One region of the Pseudarthrobacter sp. fls2-241-R2A-168 genome, then DNA from elsewhere that is predicted to be linked to it. Evidence: riboswitches for the same ligand, from Rfam matches in the RefSeq annotation. Region 1 holds a riboswitch; each other region holds the start of a gene.
The links. Region 1 has a riboswitch for S-adenosylmethionine ahead of QRN11_RS19050 (bifunctional o-acetylhomoserine/o-acetylserine sulfhydrylase). Riboswitches for the same ligand answer to the same signal wherever they lie in the genome.
Positions count from the first base shown of each region.

Region 1 (4,274 bases):
GCCTGCGCGCCATCGAGGGCGGAATAGGCCCATACCCGTCCAGCATTGCCGGCTCATCAGTCTGGCCCATCAGGGAGAGGGCCGGCACGGTGACCAGCACCTGCGCCCGGATCCCCGACAACGGGCCCGGCGCCGCATCGGCGCTGGTTCCGGCATCGGCACCGTTGCCGTTGCCGTTGCCGTTGCCGGTGCCGGTGCCGGGCAGAGTATGGGTTCCGTCGGCACCGCCTGCATGGGCACGCCCGGAGTGGTTGCCGCTGCCAAGAATCGCTTCGGTAAAGTTGTCGGCCGTTAACTGGGTGAGGGTACGGGGCTCGTCGGGTCCCTGCATCCCGCGGGCGAGGGCGGTGAGCCGGTTCCAGCCCGCCATCGCCTGGTCCGCGGGCAGGCAGGCGGACAGCCAGGCCATCCCGTCGCGGTCCGGCCGGTATTCCACCCGCCGGTCCGCCACACCCTTGGCATGGCGCTTCTCGATGGATTCGGGGTGGTGGCGTTCCCGCCAGTTCCTGGCCTTGGCACGGAACCGGTAGGCGGGCAACTCCCCGACCGGCGCGGCCGTAGACGGCCGGGGCACGTCCGGGTCCAGGAAGTGGGCCTCAAGTGCGGCGGCGCCGGCGGGGTCAAGGCCAGCTGTTTCCTCCACCATGACCAGGGCGTGCGGCCAGGTGATCGTCCCGGACTGCAGCGCCGAGAAGGCCAGCGGCAACTCCTTGGCCACCGTGTGGGACGCGGCCAGGAACGCGCCGGCTGCCCGGGGACCGAGTGCCAGGAGGGCGCCGATTTCCGCGGCGACAGCCATTTCCAGTGCCTGCACCGGGGCGTCCGGCCCCGCGATGAGCTGGGCAGTGTCCGAGTACGTCACGGCAGCGCGGGCCTTCACAGCGGCGATCCCGGCCTCAGCGGTCCGCGTCCCGGCGAGGATGTCCAGGCACCCATCAGCTAAACCGGCCAGCGGATCGGCATCCGAGTATGGCTCCGCACCACACCCAGACGCCTCGGCGTTGAGCACGGCAAGGGCGGCCTTGATGTCCTCAAACGCCTTCACCACCGCCGCTTTACCCATACAGCAATCATCGTGAGGGGGTCTGACAAAACAGGGCCTTCAGAAGCTATCCCAGGAAATTTCTTAAAAATTTTTTTGGCGTTTTCCATGAAAGCCCAGGTCACCAGGTGATGGCGCGTTGCGGGGAAAGCTGCGGGAGGTGATGGTGGATTTCTCTTCAACCCGGAAATCGGGATCCTTCGGACGATCGGGGAATATGGCTGCCGGCCCAGACTCAATCCCGGACGGGTCCGGAAAATGGATTCGGCCGCCATCAACTGGTGACGCCGTTGTCACCGGCTGATGGCGGCCGAAGTTTGGAAGGACAGGGTGCCCAGGCGATAACCGGGGCGCACCACTACTATGCCCGGGCCGGGCGGCCCGGGCATCGGACGGAGGGTCAGATGGTGACGGCTCCGCTGGCGGTTTCGAAAGTGACGGACAGGATGCCGGGCGTACCGTGCGGCGCCACCCAATCAACGGCTACGTCTTCGAGGGGCTTTTCCACCGGCTCGCCCAGCCACTCGGTGACCCGTGCAGCCGACCCGGCAATGGTGAGGCAGCTCATCTTGACGTTGCTCTCGTAGGCGTTGGACGGGTGCAGGGACGGATCGCCCTCCCACTTGAGCATGTAGGGAACCTGGGGGTCGGCGATCAGGCCGAGGATCCCGATCTGCTTCCAGACCAGTTCGCGGCCGTCAGGAAACTTGCGGTTGCCGTTGACGGCCGAGCGTCCAAGCCGCTCTTCAAACGGGGCGAGGTCGTCCACTTCGACACACCAGCCCATCCAGCCGCCGCCCGCAGCAGACCGGGCACGCACGGCCTGTCCAAACGGCGCCTTGTCCGAAGCAGGGTGGTCCAGGACCTCCACGACTTCGAGGTATTTGTGCCCGGCGAGGGGGATGATCATGTTTCGGGTGCCGAACCGGGGGTGTACCCCGCCCTTCACTGCCTCGACGCCGAGGGCAGAAGAAATACGTTCGGTGGTGGCCGCCAGGCCATCGTGTTCACAGGCGTAAGAGACGTGATCCATGCGCATGCCATCATCTTGGCACTTTGTGATCGGGCTCTCAGCTAAGGGTACCCTTACTGGGATTTTCGCTGGTCAGGCCCCACAAATTCGCACCAGGGCGGTAAAGATGTCCAGGACCATGTTCGTCACAATGCTGTCGGGCGTACTCTGCGTGTTCCTACACTGGGTTCAGGTCATGAGTGCCAGCGCCAAGCCCCGGCTCGCTGGCCGGCAACCCTCCAACCGCGGTGGGGTGCCCCGGGTGAGGACCTGGCTGTCCGGCAAGAGGCCGGATTGCAAGCGCGGCCCGCAGTGCTTCGAGCATGCCGGGCCCATGTCAAAGGAGCCTTGAAATGTCCAACGGATGGTCCTTCGAAACCCGCCAGATCCACGTCGGCCAGGAGCCGGACAGCGCTACCGGCGCCCGCGCCCTCCCGATCTACCAGACCACGTCCTTTGTGTTCCCCAGCGCGGAAAGTGCCGCCAACCGCTTCGCCCTGGCCGAACTGGCTCCCATCTATACCAGGATTGGCAATCCCACACAGGAGGCCGTGGAACAGCGGATCGCCAGCCTTGAAGGCGGCCTGGGGGCACTGCTGCTGAGCTCCGGGCAGGCCGCGGAGACGTTCGCCATCCTGAACATCGCCGAGGCGGGGGACCACATCGTGGCCAGCCCCAGCCTCTACGGCGGCACGTATAACCTCTTCGCGCACACCCTGAAGAAGTTCGGCATCTCGGTCACCTTTGTGGCGGACCCGGACAACCTGGACCAGTGGCGCGACGCGGTGCAGCCCAACACCAAGCTCTTCTTCGGCGAAGTAGTTTCCAACCCGCGGCAGGACGTCCTCGACATTGAAGGCGTGTCCCAGGTTGCCCATGAGGCCGGCGTGCCGCTGATCGTGGACAACACCCTGTCCACTCCGTACCTGATCCGCCCGCTCGAATGGGGCGCGGACATCGTGGTGCACTCGGCCACCAAGTACCTGGGCGGGCATGGTTCTGCCATCGCCGGCGTCATTGTGGACTCCGGGAAGTTCGATTTTGGCAAAGACCCGGAGAAGTTCCCGGGTTTCAACACTCCGGACCCCACCTACAACGGGCTGGTCTACGCCCGCGACCTTGGCGCCGAGGGAGCACTGGGCGCCAACCTCTCCTACATCCTCAAGGCCCGTGTCCAGCTCTTGCGCGACCTGGGTTCGGCGGTGTCGCCCTTCAACGCCTTCCTCATTGCCCAGGGCCTGGAGACATTGAGCCTGAGGGTGGAACGTCACGTGGCCAATGCCACGGAAGTTGCGCGCTGGCTGGAAGGAAGGGACGACGTCGAATCCGTCGCCTACGCGGGCCTGCCCTCCAGCCCCTGGTACGAACGGGGCCGGAAGTACGGACCCAAGGGGACCGGTGCCATCGTCTCGTTCAACCTGGCCGGCGGGGCCGAGGCGGGCAAGCGCTTCGTGGACGCGCTGGAACTGCACTCCCATGTTGCCAACATCGGCGACGTCCGCTCCCTGGTGATCCATCCGGCGTCGACCACCCACAGCCAGCTCTCGCCGGAACAGCAGGCAGTCGCGGGCGTCACGCCCGGCCTGGTGCGCCTTTCCGTGGGAATCGAGCACATCGATGACATCCTGGCTGACCTCGAAGCCGGCTTCCGCGCGGCCAAGGAGGCCAGCGGCGCCTGACCACAGGCACCAACGTCGCCTGACCACAGGCACCAACGTCGCCGGACCACGGGCACCAGCGGCGCCCGACGATGGCCACAGCGGCGGCAAGCCGGCAAGTCACAACCAGTCACACTCTTGGCGGCAGGCGGGGGCTGTTTCGTACACTCAATGCAGGTCATGAGTGCCAGTGACAGCCCCGGCTTGCTGGCCGGCAACCCTCCTTCCGCGGTGGGGTGCCCCGGGTGAAGACCTGGCCTGCCGGTCAGACGACGGCAGGCAAGCGCGTAGAAGAGGTCTTGCCATGACGGTTACCGTCACCCGTACCACCGTCCCCGAACACGGGATTGTCCGCTATGCCTCCATCGGGGATTTGAAGCTGGAAGGCGGCGGCTACCTGCCGGATGTCACCCTGGCCTACGAAACTTGGGGCACGCTCAACGCGGACGGCAGCAACGCTGTCCTGATCGAGCACGCGCTCACCGGCAGCACGCACGTGACCCGCGGCGACACCACCGAAGAAGGCTGGTGGGAGCAGCTCGCCGGCCCCGGCGCTCCGGTG
Region 1 covers NZ_JARVSG010000037.1:22,325-26,598, reverse strand. Annotated here, with positions in the region: gene QRN11_RS19060 (HNH endonuclease signature motif containing protein) at 1-1,063, opposite strand, end outside; gene QRN11_RS19055 (VOC family protein) at 1,443-2,081, opposite strand; SAM riboswitch class IV at 2,247-2,363, shown strand; gene QRN11_RS19050 (bifunctional o-acetylhomoserine/o-acetylserine sulfhydrylase) at 2,408-3,733, shown strand; SAM riboswitch class IV at 3,889-4,004, shown strand; gene metX (homoserine O-acetyltransferase MetX) at 4,017-4,274, shown strand, end outside.

Region 2 (4,274 bases), on a different contig from region 1:
GGGATGTCAGGTCCACCACGGTTCCGAAGTCCGCGTTCACCCTGGGTCCATAGACCATGCCCACCACGATGCCCGAGAAGAGGACAAAAAGCTCGGCCCCGGAAACGAAACCCACAGCTTCCTGGGTCAACAGCTGGAACAGCGACGTCATGCCCAGGTGGTTCACCACCACAAACACAATGGCCATGCCGCGCAGGAGGTCCACCCGCGAATCCCGCTTTGAAGGATCCGTGTAGCTCCAGGCAGTTGCTGTGTTGACCCTGCGGGGGACCTGCCACAACGCCACCAGGAGGATCAGCAGCGCCGCACCCACAGTCCAGGCGGCGGCGCCGGTGAGTGTGTTGGCCCGGACGTATCCGCTGCCGGCCGCAACCTGGGTCACCGGGCCGGTCACCATGGAGGACGTCTCTAGACGGTCCCGGGCGGCGGCCGCAACCGCAGGGCTTCCGGTGAGCAGCCAGTCAATGCTTGCCACCCCGGTGTCCCTGGTGCTGGTCCGCTCGTCCCAGACTACGGCCGCCGTTTTGGCGAAGTCCCTGGAGGTGGCCGTACCCAGGACCTGGTCCCACCAGCCCGCCTTGATGTCCACATCCGAGGCGCCGCCGGATGCCGGGCTGTAAAACGCAGCGGTCTGCAGGACGAACGGCTTGTCCTTCCCTGCCGCATATGTGGCGTAGAAATCTTCCCCGCCGGAGGTTGTGAGCATTTCCTGCAGTTCGTTCGGCCGCGGCACCGTGTTGACCGGCGCCCCGCCGGCAGTGTCATCGTGGAACGCGGTCAGACCCACCCAGTCCACGGCATCGTCCCCGGGATAATACGGGGCATACGCCGCGTCCGAACCGTTCCACGCATCGTCGCGGTTGCTATCGAGGAGGGCGAAACCCTCGCTGCCCGGCGCAGGAGCGTTCCGGTTCCGGACAAATGGGTAGCCCGTTCCCAGGTATGGCTCCCACACCATCGACGTACGGCCGCCGGTATCCTCAAAGGCCCCAGCGACGGCCCGGAAGGCGGACCGATAGGCGGCCGGCTGCTGGCCCCACTCCACCCAGCTGGCATTCATATCGGGGGCAAAGCGGATCAACACCTCGCCCTTGAAGTTCGCAGTCAGCTTCCGTACCTCGGCGGCAAACGATGCGGCGGCCTCGGCGGTGACCTGCTCCAGGGCGATGCTGGGCTTGACCGTCAGCATGGCGTGGGCGCCCTGCATCCCCGATTGCTCCAGGAAGCCCCTGATGTTCTCCTCCTCCGAGCCGCGGAAGGGTAGGGCGATGTCATGCCCGAAGAGCGCCGGGGATGCTCCCAGCCTGTCTGTAAAGCCAGCCGCGGTGTCCTCGCCCCATTCGAGGACTGCGCCCAGAAGCGGCTTGCCCTCGGCCGCGACGGTGTCTGCAGCACGGGCGGGCCCGGCGGGCAGTATCACTGCCAGGACGGCAATCAGCATCGCGGCAAGAAGGGCAGCTGCGGCGCGGAGAAGGGACTGTCGGGTGAGTTGCCTGCGGCGAGTTGGCAGACGGCCGTGTCCTAAAAGGTGTTGCAGTGCGGCGGCTGTTGGCGTACTGATGAGGACCCCCAAGGACTTTGCTCCGACTGCCGGGGCGGCGCCCCACAAGAACCCTATCTGCCCGGAAAGCAGCCACGGGCGCCAGGTGCCCTGAGCCGCCCGTGGTGACTCCCGCCGTCGTCCGTTCCGGGAACCGTCTGCACGTGCGCCCGAGTTGCTCCAGCAGCGCTTCGGTTACGGAACATGACGACGACGGCGGTGCGGGCCCACGTGCCAAGTGTTACGTTTTTGGGGAGTAATGAGTACCGGCGCCAAGCCCTGACTGGCCGGTCGGCAACCCTCCTTCCGCGGCGGGGTGCCTCAGGTGAATACTCGGCATATCGACCGATTCGAGCTGCAAGCGTGAGAGAAGGAGATCCGTCATGTCAGACGCCCCTGCCAACGAAGAAAAACTGGCCTACCGCCTTATCACGGGGCCTGATGACCGCTCCTTCTGCGAGCGGATTTCCGCCGCCCTGGCCGAGGGCTATGTGCTGCACGGAAGCCCCGCCGTCACGTTCAACGGCAGCACCGCCATCGTGGCGCAGGCCGTCGTACTGCCGGCAGCGATCGCTTCCGCTGATGCCGCGGTGGCCACTGCGGTGGATGAGCTTGAACTGTCAGGCGAAGACCTCGAGTTCGCAGGCGAGGGCCACGCATGAGCTACGCCGGCGACCTCACTCCCCAGGAAGCCTGGGACAAGCTACAGCAGGGTGCCATCCTGGTGGACGTCCGCACCGAGGGTGAATGGGCCCATATCGGCATCCCGGACACCAAAGCCACGGACAACGATCCCCTGTTCATCCAGTGGACCTTCCCGGGCGGAATCCCTAACCCCGACTTCATCAAGGACCTGAGCCTGCAGGCCCCCGAGGATGGCTCCACTGAACTGCTGTTCCTGTGCCGATCCGGCCAGCGGTCCATCGCTGCCGCCATCGCCGCCACACAGGCCGGCTTCACCTCCTACAACGTGCTGGAGGGCTTCGAAGGCGAGCCGGACCGCTACGGCGAACGCACCGTTAATGGCTGGAAGAACCGCGGCCTGCCAACCAACCTGGGAAAGAACTAAATGACCTTCAACGAAGACGCCCCCGGCTGGAGCCCTGACACCCAGGCCGTCCGCGGCGGACTGGACCGCACCAACTTCCAGGAAACCAGCGAGGCGGTGTTCCTGAACTCGGGCTTCGTGTATGAATCCGCCGCCGCTGCCGAGCGCGCCTTCACCGGCGAGGACGAGCGCTTTGTCTACTCCCGCTACGGCAACCCCTCTGTGGCCACCTTCCAGGAGCGGCTCCGACTCCTTGAGGGCACCGAAGCGTGCTTTGCGACCGCGTCCGGCATGTCGGCGGTTTTCACCGCCCTGGGCGCCTTGCTGGCTGCCGGCGACCGCGTGGTCGCCGCCCGCTCACTCTTTGGCTCCTGCTTTGTGATCCTCAACGAGATCCTGCCCCGGTGGGGCGTTGAGACTGTCTTTGTGGACGGCCCGGACCTCGACCAGTGGCGCGAAGCCCTGTCCCAGCCCACCACCGCCGTTTTCTTCGAATCACCGTCCAACCCCATGCAGGAGATCGTGGACATCGCCGCGGTGAGCGAACTCGCCCATGCGGCGGGTGCCACCGTGGTTGTGGACAACGTTTTTGCCACTCCGCTGCTGCAGCGCTGCGGCCAGTTGGGCGCCGACGTCATCGTCTACTCCGGGACCAAGCACATTGATGGCCAGGGCCGGGTCCTGGGCGGTGCGATTTTGGGAACGAAGGAATTCATCGAAGGTCCGGTCAAGCAGCTCATGCGCCATACCGGTCCGTCGTTGTCCGCCTTCAACGCCTGGGTCCTCACCAAGGGCCTTGAGACCATGGCCCTGCGTGTGAACCACTCCTCCGCCTCCGCGCTGCGGATCGCCGAGTGGCTGGAGCAGCAGCCTGCAGTGAGCTGGGTGAAGTACCCGCTCCTGAAGTCGCACCCGCAATACGGCCTTGCCGCCAAACAGATGAAGGCCGGCGGAACGGTGCTCACCCTCGAACTGGCACCATCGGGCGGGCGCTCCGGCAAGGAAGCCGCCTTTGCACTGCTGGACGCCTTGCGGATCATTGACATCTCCAACAACCTGGGAGATTCCAAGTCCCTGATTACGCATCCGGCCACCACCACGCACCGCGCCATGGGGCCGGAAGGCCGCGCTGCCATCGGCCTCAGTGACGGAGTTGTTCGGCTGTCCGTGGGGCTTGAGGACGTGGACGACCTGATCGGCGATTTGGAACAGGCACTGAAGCAGATTTAGTGCTGGCCGGGGCTCGGTTCGGTGCCGGGTCCGGGCACGGCTCGGGCGCTGGATTGCATTAGTGCGCCTGTGCCGGGAACCTGCGCCGTGTAGGGGGGCTCAGAAGTTCCATATAGAAAGGTGGACGACTACTTCGTCGCCTTGGCCGATCTTGGCTTTGTCCCTGATGTCCTTTTTGACGGGAAGCAGGTAGGAGCCGCTCTTTGTGTCCCGGAAGAGGGAAGTCTGCCAGGAGTGTCCACCGGTTTCGGCCGTGACCTTGATAGAGCCAAACGCTTTGCTCGCACCGGCAGTTTGAACCCGGACGTCATCTGCGACCTCGGGAGGCAGGGTCAGAAAATGCCAACCAGCCTCGCCCGGATAGAGCCAGAGTTCGGCCTTGAAGGAATACGACGGCTTCACGCGCCGAGTATGGCATTTTTCAGGCCCTGCATGAAAGGCACCCAAGGGTTTCGA
Region 2 covers NZ_JARVSG010000005.1:348-4,621, reverse strand. Annotated here, with positions in the region: gene opgC (OpgC domain-containing protein) at 1-1,441, opposite strand, end outside; SAM riboswitch class IV at 1,796-1,910, shown strand; gene QRN11_RS04210 (DUF1737 domain-containing protein) at 1,924-2,202, shown strand; gene QRN11_RS04205 (rhodanese-like domain-containing protein) at 2,199-2,609, shown strand; gene QRN11_RS04200 (O-succinylhomoserine sulfhydrylase) at 2,610-3,818, shown strand; gene QRN11_RS04195 (DUF1905 domain-containing protein) at 3,918-4,220, opposite strand.
Region 2: another riboswitch for S-adenosylmethionine. It lies ahead of QRN11_RS04210 (DUF1737 domain-containing protein); the one in region 1 lies ahead of QRN11_RS19050 (bifunctional o-acetylhomoserine/o-acetylserine sulfhydrylase).

Region 3 (4,274 bases), on a different contig from region 1:
GGCGAGGACTCCGGCAACGAGCGCGTGGTCATCGCCGCCCGGGCACGTGAGCTGCGCCGCAACCCGGTGGTGGCGGGCGACTTCGTCTCGCTCGTGGGAGACGTTTCCGGCGACCCCAACACCTTGGCCCGGCTGGTGAAAATCCAGGAACGTAAAACCCTCCTTCGCCGCAGCGCTGATGATACCGATCCCGTGGAACGGGCTGTCGTGGCCAATGCGGACCAACTGGTGATTGTGGTGGCCGCGGCCAACCCGGAGCCGCGCACCGGCTTCATCGACCGCGCCCTGGTGGCTGCGTACGACGCCGGGATCGAGCCGATCCTGCTGGTCACCAAGGCGGACGTCAAGGATCCGGCGGAGCTGTTGTCCAACTACACGCACCTGGACTTCCCGGTCATTATCAGCCGGACGGCGGACTCCGCGGCGTCCGGTATCGACGCCCGCTCTGATGACGGATTGTCAGCCCGGCTGGACAGTAACGCAGTGGCGGAGCTGCGGGGCTACTTGGACGGAAAAGTCACCGTAATGCTGGGGCATTCGGGCGTGGGCAAGTCAACCATGGTGAACGCACTGACGGGGGCCGAGCGAGCAACCGGCGGGGTGAACGCCGTGACGGGCCGCGGCCGCCACACGTCCTCGTCAGCCCTGGCGCTGAGGTTGTCGGACGCGCCGGCGGGCAGCTGGATCATCGACACCCCGGGCATCCGCTCCTTCGGCCTCGCCCACGTGGACCCGGACCGCATCCTGCGTTCCTTCCCGGACCTCTTCCCCGGCATTGAGGACTGCGAGCGGGGCTGCAAGCATACTGCCACAGCTGTGAACTGCGGCCTGGATGCCTGGGTGGAAGGCGGCCATGCCGGAGCCACGGGTGTTGCCCGGCTGGCCTCGCTGCGCAGGCTCCTCGGCACCGATCCCCGGATGGAGGCCCAGGAGGCCAAGGAGCTTGGCAGCGTCAACTGACAGTGCCGATCTCCCAGCAGAACCGCGCGCAGACGGTAGTTTGGAAGCATGATCCAACCCGCTTCAAGCTACAACGATGACCTGCGCCTGGCCCATGTGCTGGCCGACTCCGTGGATGACCAGACCATGGGCCGTTTCAAGGCCCTGGACCTCCAGGTGGAGACCAAGCCTGACCTGACGCCGGTCACGGACGCGGACAAGGCCGCCGAAGAAGCCATCCGCGGCCAGCTGTCCCGTTCCCGCCCGCGCGACGCCGTGCTGGGCGAGGAGTTCGGCAGCACAGGGCACGGGTCGCGCCGCTGGATTATCGATCCCATCGACGGCACCAAGAACTTTGTCCGCGGCGTCCCGGTCTGGGCCACCCTGATCGCGCTGGTGGATGAAGGCGAACCGGTGGTGGGCGTAGTCAGCGCGCCGGCCTTGGGCAAACGCTGGTGGGCGGCCAAGGGCATGGGCGCCTACATGGGCCGTTCGCTCGCCGCGGCCACCCGGCTCCGGGTATCCAATGTGTCCAAGCTTTCCGACGCTTCCCTTTCCTATTCCAGCCTGGGCGGTTGGAAGGAACGCGGCAGCCTGGAGAACTTCCTGGGCCTCACCGAGGATGTGTGGCGGACCCGGGCGTACGGCGACTTCTGGTCCTACTGCATGGTGGCCGAGGGCTCAGTGGATATCGCCTGCGAACCTGAACTGAACCTGTACGACATGGCGGCACTGGTACCGATCGTGGTGGAAGCCGGCGGGCGCTTCACATCCCTGGAAGGGGAAGACGGGCCCTTCGGCGGCAACGCCCTGGCCACCAACTCCATCCTGCACTCCGAGGTGCTCCGCAGGTTGAACCCGGAGCTGGACGACCTCCTGTAACAGCAGCATCATCGAAGAATCAGCGGCGGGCGCCTCCTTGGAGAGGTGCCCGCCGTTCTTTTCTTCGGCAAAAGAAGCTCATTCCGGCCAGGCGTAACAAAGCGCTTAACAATCGCCCCGACTTAAAACCTCCCAACCCGATGTTCTACGCTCTTAACCAGGTCACGAGTGCCAGCGCGAAACCCCGGTTTGCTGGCCGGCAACCCTCCAACCGCGGTGGGGTGCCCCGGGTGACGACCAGGCCGGTCCGGAGCGGATGCGGCAAGCGCGGATTCCCGGGAGCGGGAGTCCTTCTGAAGTGAGGTCTTTCGTGACAACTGCCACCGTCTCCCCCAATGCCACCGCCACGTTCGAAGCTGCCGGGTCTGGAACAGCCCAGGCCGGAACCACCTTTGCCCGCCGTGCCGCTGCCGGCCGGCCGCTCGCAGCCGTCACCGGCGCAGAAATCCAGGCGCCGCTGATCCACGGCGGCCACATCCGCTACGCCAACCTTGACTACGGCGCCTCGGCTCCGGCCCTCTCCGTGGTCTCGGCCTACCTGAACGAGATCCTGCCGTTCTACGCCAGCGTCCACCGGGGTGCCGGCTACGCTTCACAGATCAGCACCTCCGTCTACGAAAACGCCCGCAACATCGTCCGCGAGTTTGTGGGCGGCCGCCCGGACGACTCCGTGATCTTCACCCGGAACACCACGGATTCGCTGAACCTGCTGGCCGGCTGCCTGCCGGAAACAGACGGACGGCCCGACGGCGATGTCCTCTACCTGGACATCGAACACCACGCCAACCTGCTGCCGTGGCAGGGCGTCCCGCACCGCAGCATCGTTGCCGCCGACACCATCGCCGGCACCATCGATGCCGTCCGCGCGGAACTGGAGCAGGGCGGGGTGAGCCTGCTCGCCGTCACCGGCGCGTCCAATGTCACCGGCGAAATCCTTCCCATCCGGGCCCTGGCTGCACTGGCCCACGAACACGGCGCACGGATCGTGGTGGACGCCGCCCAGCTGGCACCGCACCGCCGCGTGAATATTGCAGCGGACGACGTCGACTACCTCGCCTTCTCCGGCCACAAGCTGTACGCACCCTTCGGCGCCGGCGTGCTGGTGGGCCGCACGGACTGGCTGGACGCCGGAACGCCGCACCTTGCCGGAGGCGGCGCCGTCAAGGAAGCAAGGCTCGACGGCGTCAGCTGGGCCACCGGCCCGGCCCGCCATGAGGGCGGCTCCCCCAACGTCCTGGGCGCCGCCACGCTGGCACGCGCAACCCAGGTGATCGCCGGGCTGGACCAGGAACAGTGGCATGCCCACGAATCGGCCATCCGGTCTTTCCTGGTGGAAGGCCTGCAGCAGATCGATGGCGTCACCGTCCACCAGATTTTCAAGGACACCAACCCGGATACGGACACCATCGGTGTGGTCAACTTCTCGGTGGAAGGCTACGACGCCGGCCTGGTGGCGGCCTACCTGTCCGCCGAACACGGCGTGGGCCTGCGCGATGGACGTTTCTGCGCCCACCCGCTGCTGAAGCGGCTGGGTCTGCCCTCCGGATCCCTGCGCGCCAGCTTCGGCGTCGGCTCCCGCCTGGAGGACGCCGAACGCCTCCTTGCCGGTATCGCGGCGCTGCGCACCAACGGGCTGGGCTGGGACTACGTGGTGGACGCCGGACGCTGGGTTCCCGCCAACGATACCCGGACCTACCCGCACTGGGCTCCCAACACCCCGGGCACCGCGGGTGCCGCTCCCTGCATCGACGACTAGGCACTTGCGGTAAATTCGGAGGATACCCAAGGGCATCAATCGAAGGAGGGCCACAGGTGGTACGGGGTGGCCCCAAACTTGATCACGGACGGCGGCGGGAGCTCGGCCAGAGCTTCCAGGACGGCGGCGGGCACTACCAGCAGGTCCGGCCGGGTTATCCGCAAGAATCCGCACAATGGCTGGTCCCCGCCGGAGCCCGCGATGCCCTCGACGCCGGGGCCGGCACCGGGAAGTTCACCGAACTCCTGCTCGGCATGGGACTGTCGGTCACCGCCGTGGACCCGTCCGAGGACATGCTCGAGCAGTTGCGCGCGCACTATCCTGACGCCACGGCTGTCCGGGCCACCGCGGAGGCGACCGGACTGCCCGCGGCAGCCTTCGACGTCGTCAGCGTTGCCCAGGCCTGGCACTGGTGTGACGCCCTCGCAGCCAGCACTGAACTGGCACGCGTCCTGCGTCCGCACGGAACCCTGGGCCTGATCTGGAACCAGCTGGACACCTCGGTTCCCTGGGTTCACCGGCTTTCGCGGATCATGCATGCCGGAGACGTTTACAAGCCGGATTTCCGGCCGCACGTAGGGCCGGAGTTCCGCGATCTTGAGGGCCACCTAACGCATTGGCAGGATCGTGTCACCACCACCGACCTTGTGGAGCTGACGAAGTCGCGGAGCTACTACCTGCGGGCCGGTGAAACCAC
Region 3 covers NZ_JARVSG010000026.1:102,122-106,395, reverse strand. Annotated here, with positions in the region: gene rsgA (ribosome small subunit-dependent GTPase A) at 1-960, shown strand, start outside; gene hisN (histidinol-phosphatase) at 1,009-1,821, shown strand; SAM riboswitch class IV at 1,982-2,095, shown strand; gene QRN11_RS14985 (aminotransferase class V-fold PLP-dependent enzyme) at 2,132-3,577, shown strand; gene QRN11_RS14980 (class I SAM-dependent methyltransferase) at 3,634-4,274, shown strand, end outside.
Region 3: another riboswitch for S-adenosylmethionine. It lies ahead of QRN11_RS14985 (aminotransferase class V-fold PLP-dependent enzyme); the one in region 1 lies ahead of QRN11_RS19050 (bifunctional o-acetylhomoserine/o-acetylserine sulfhydrylase).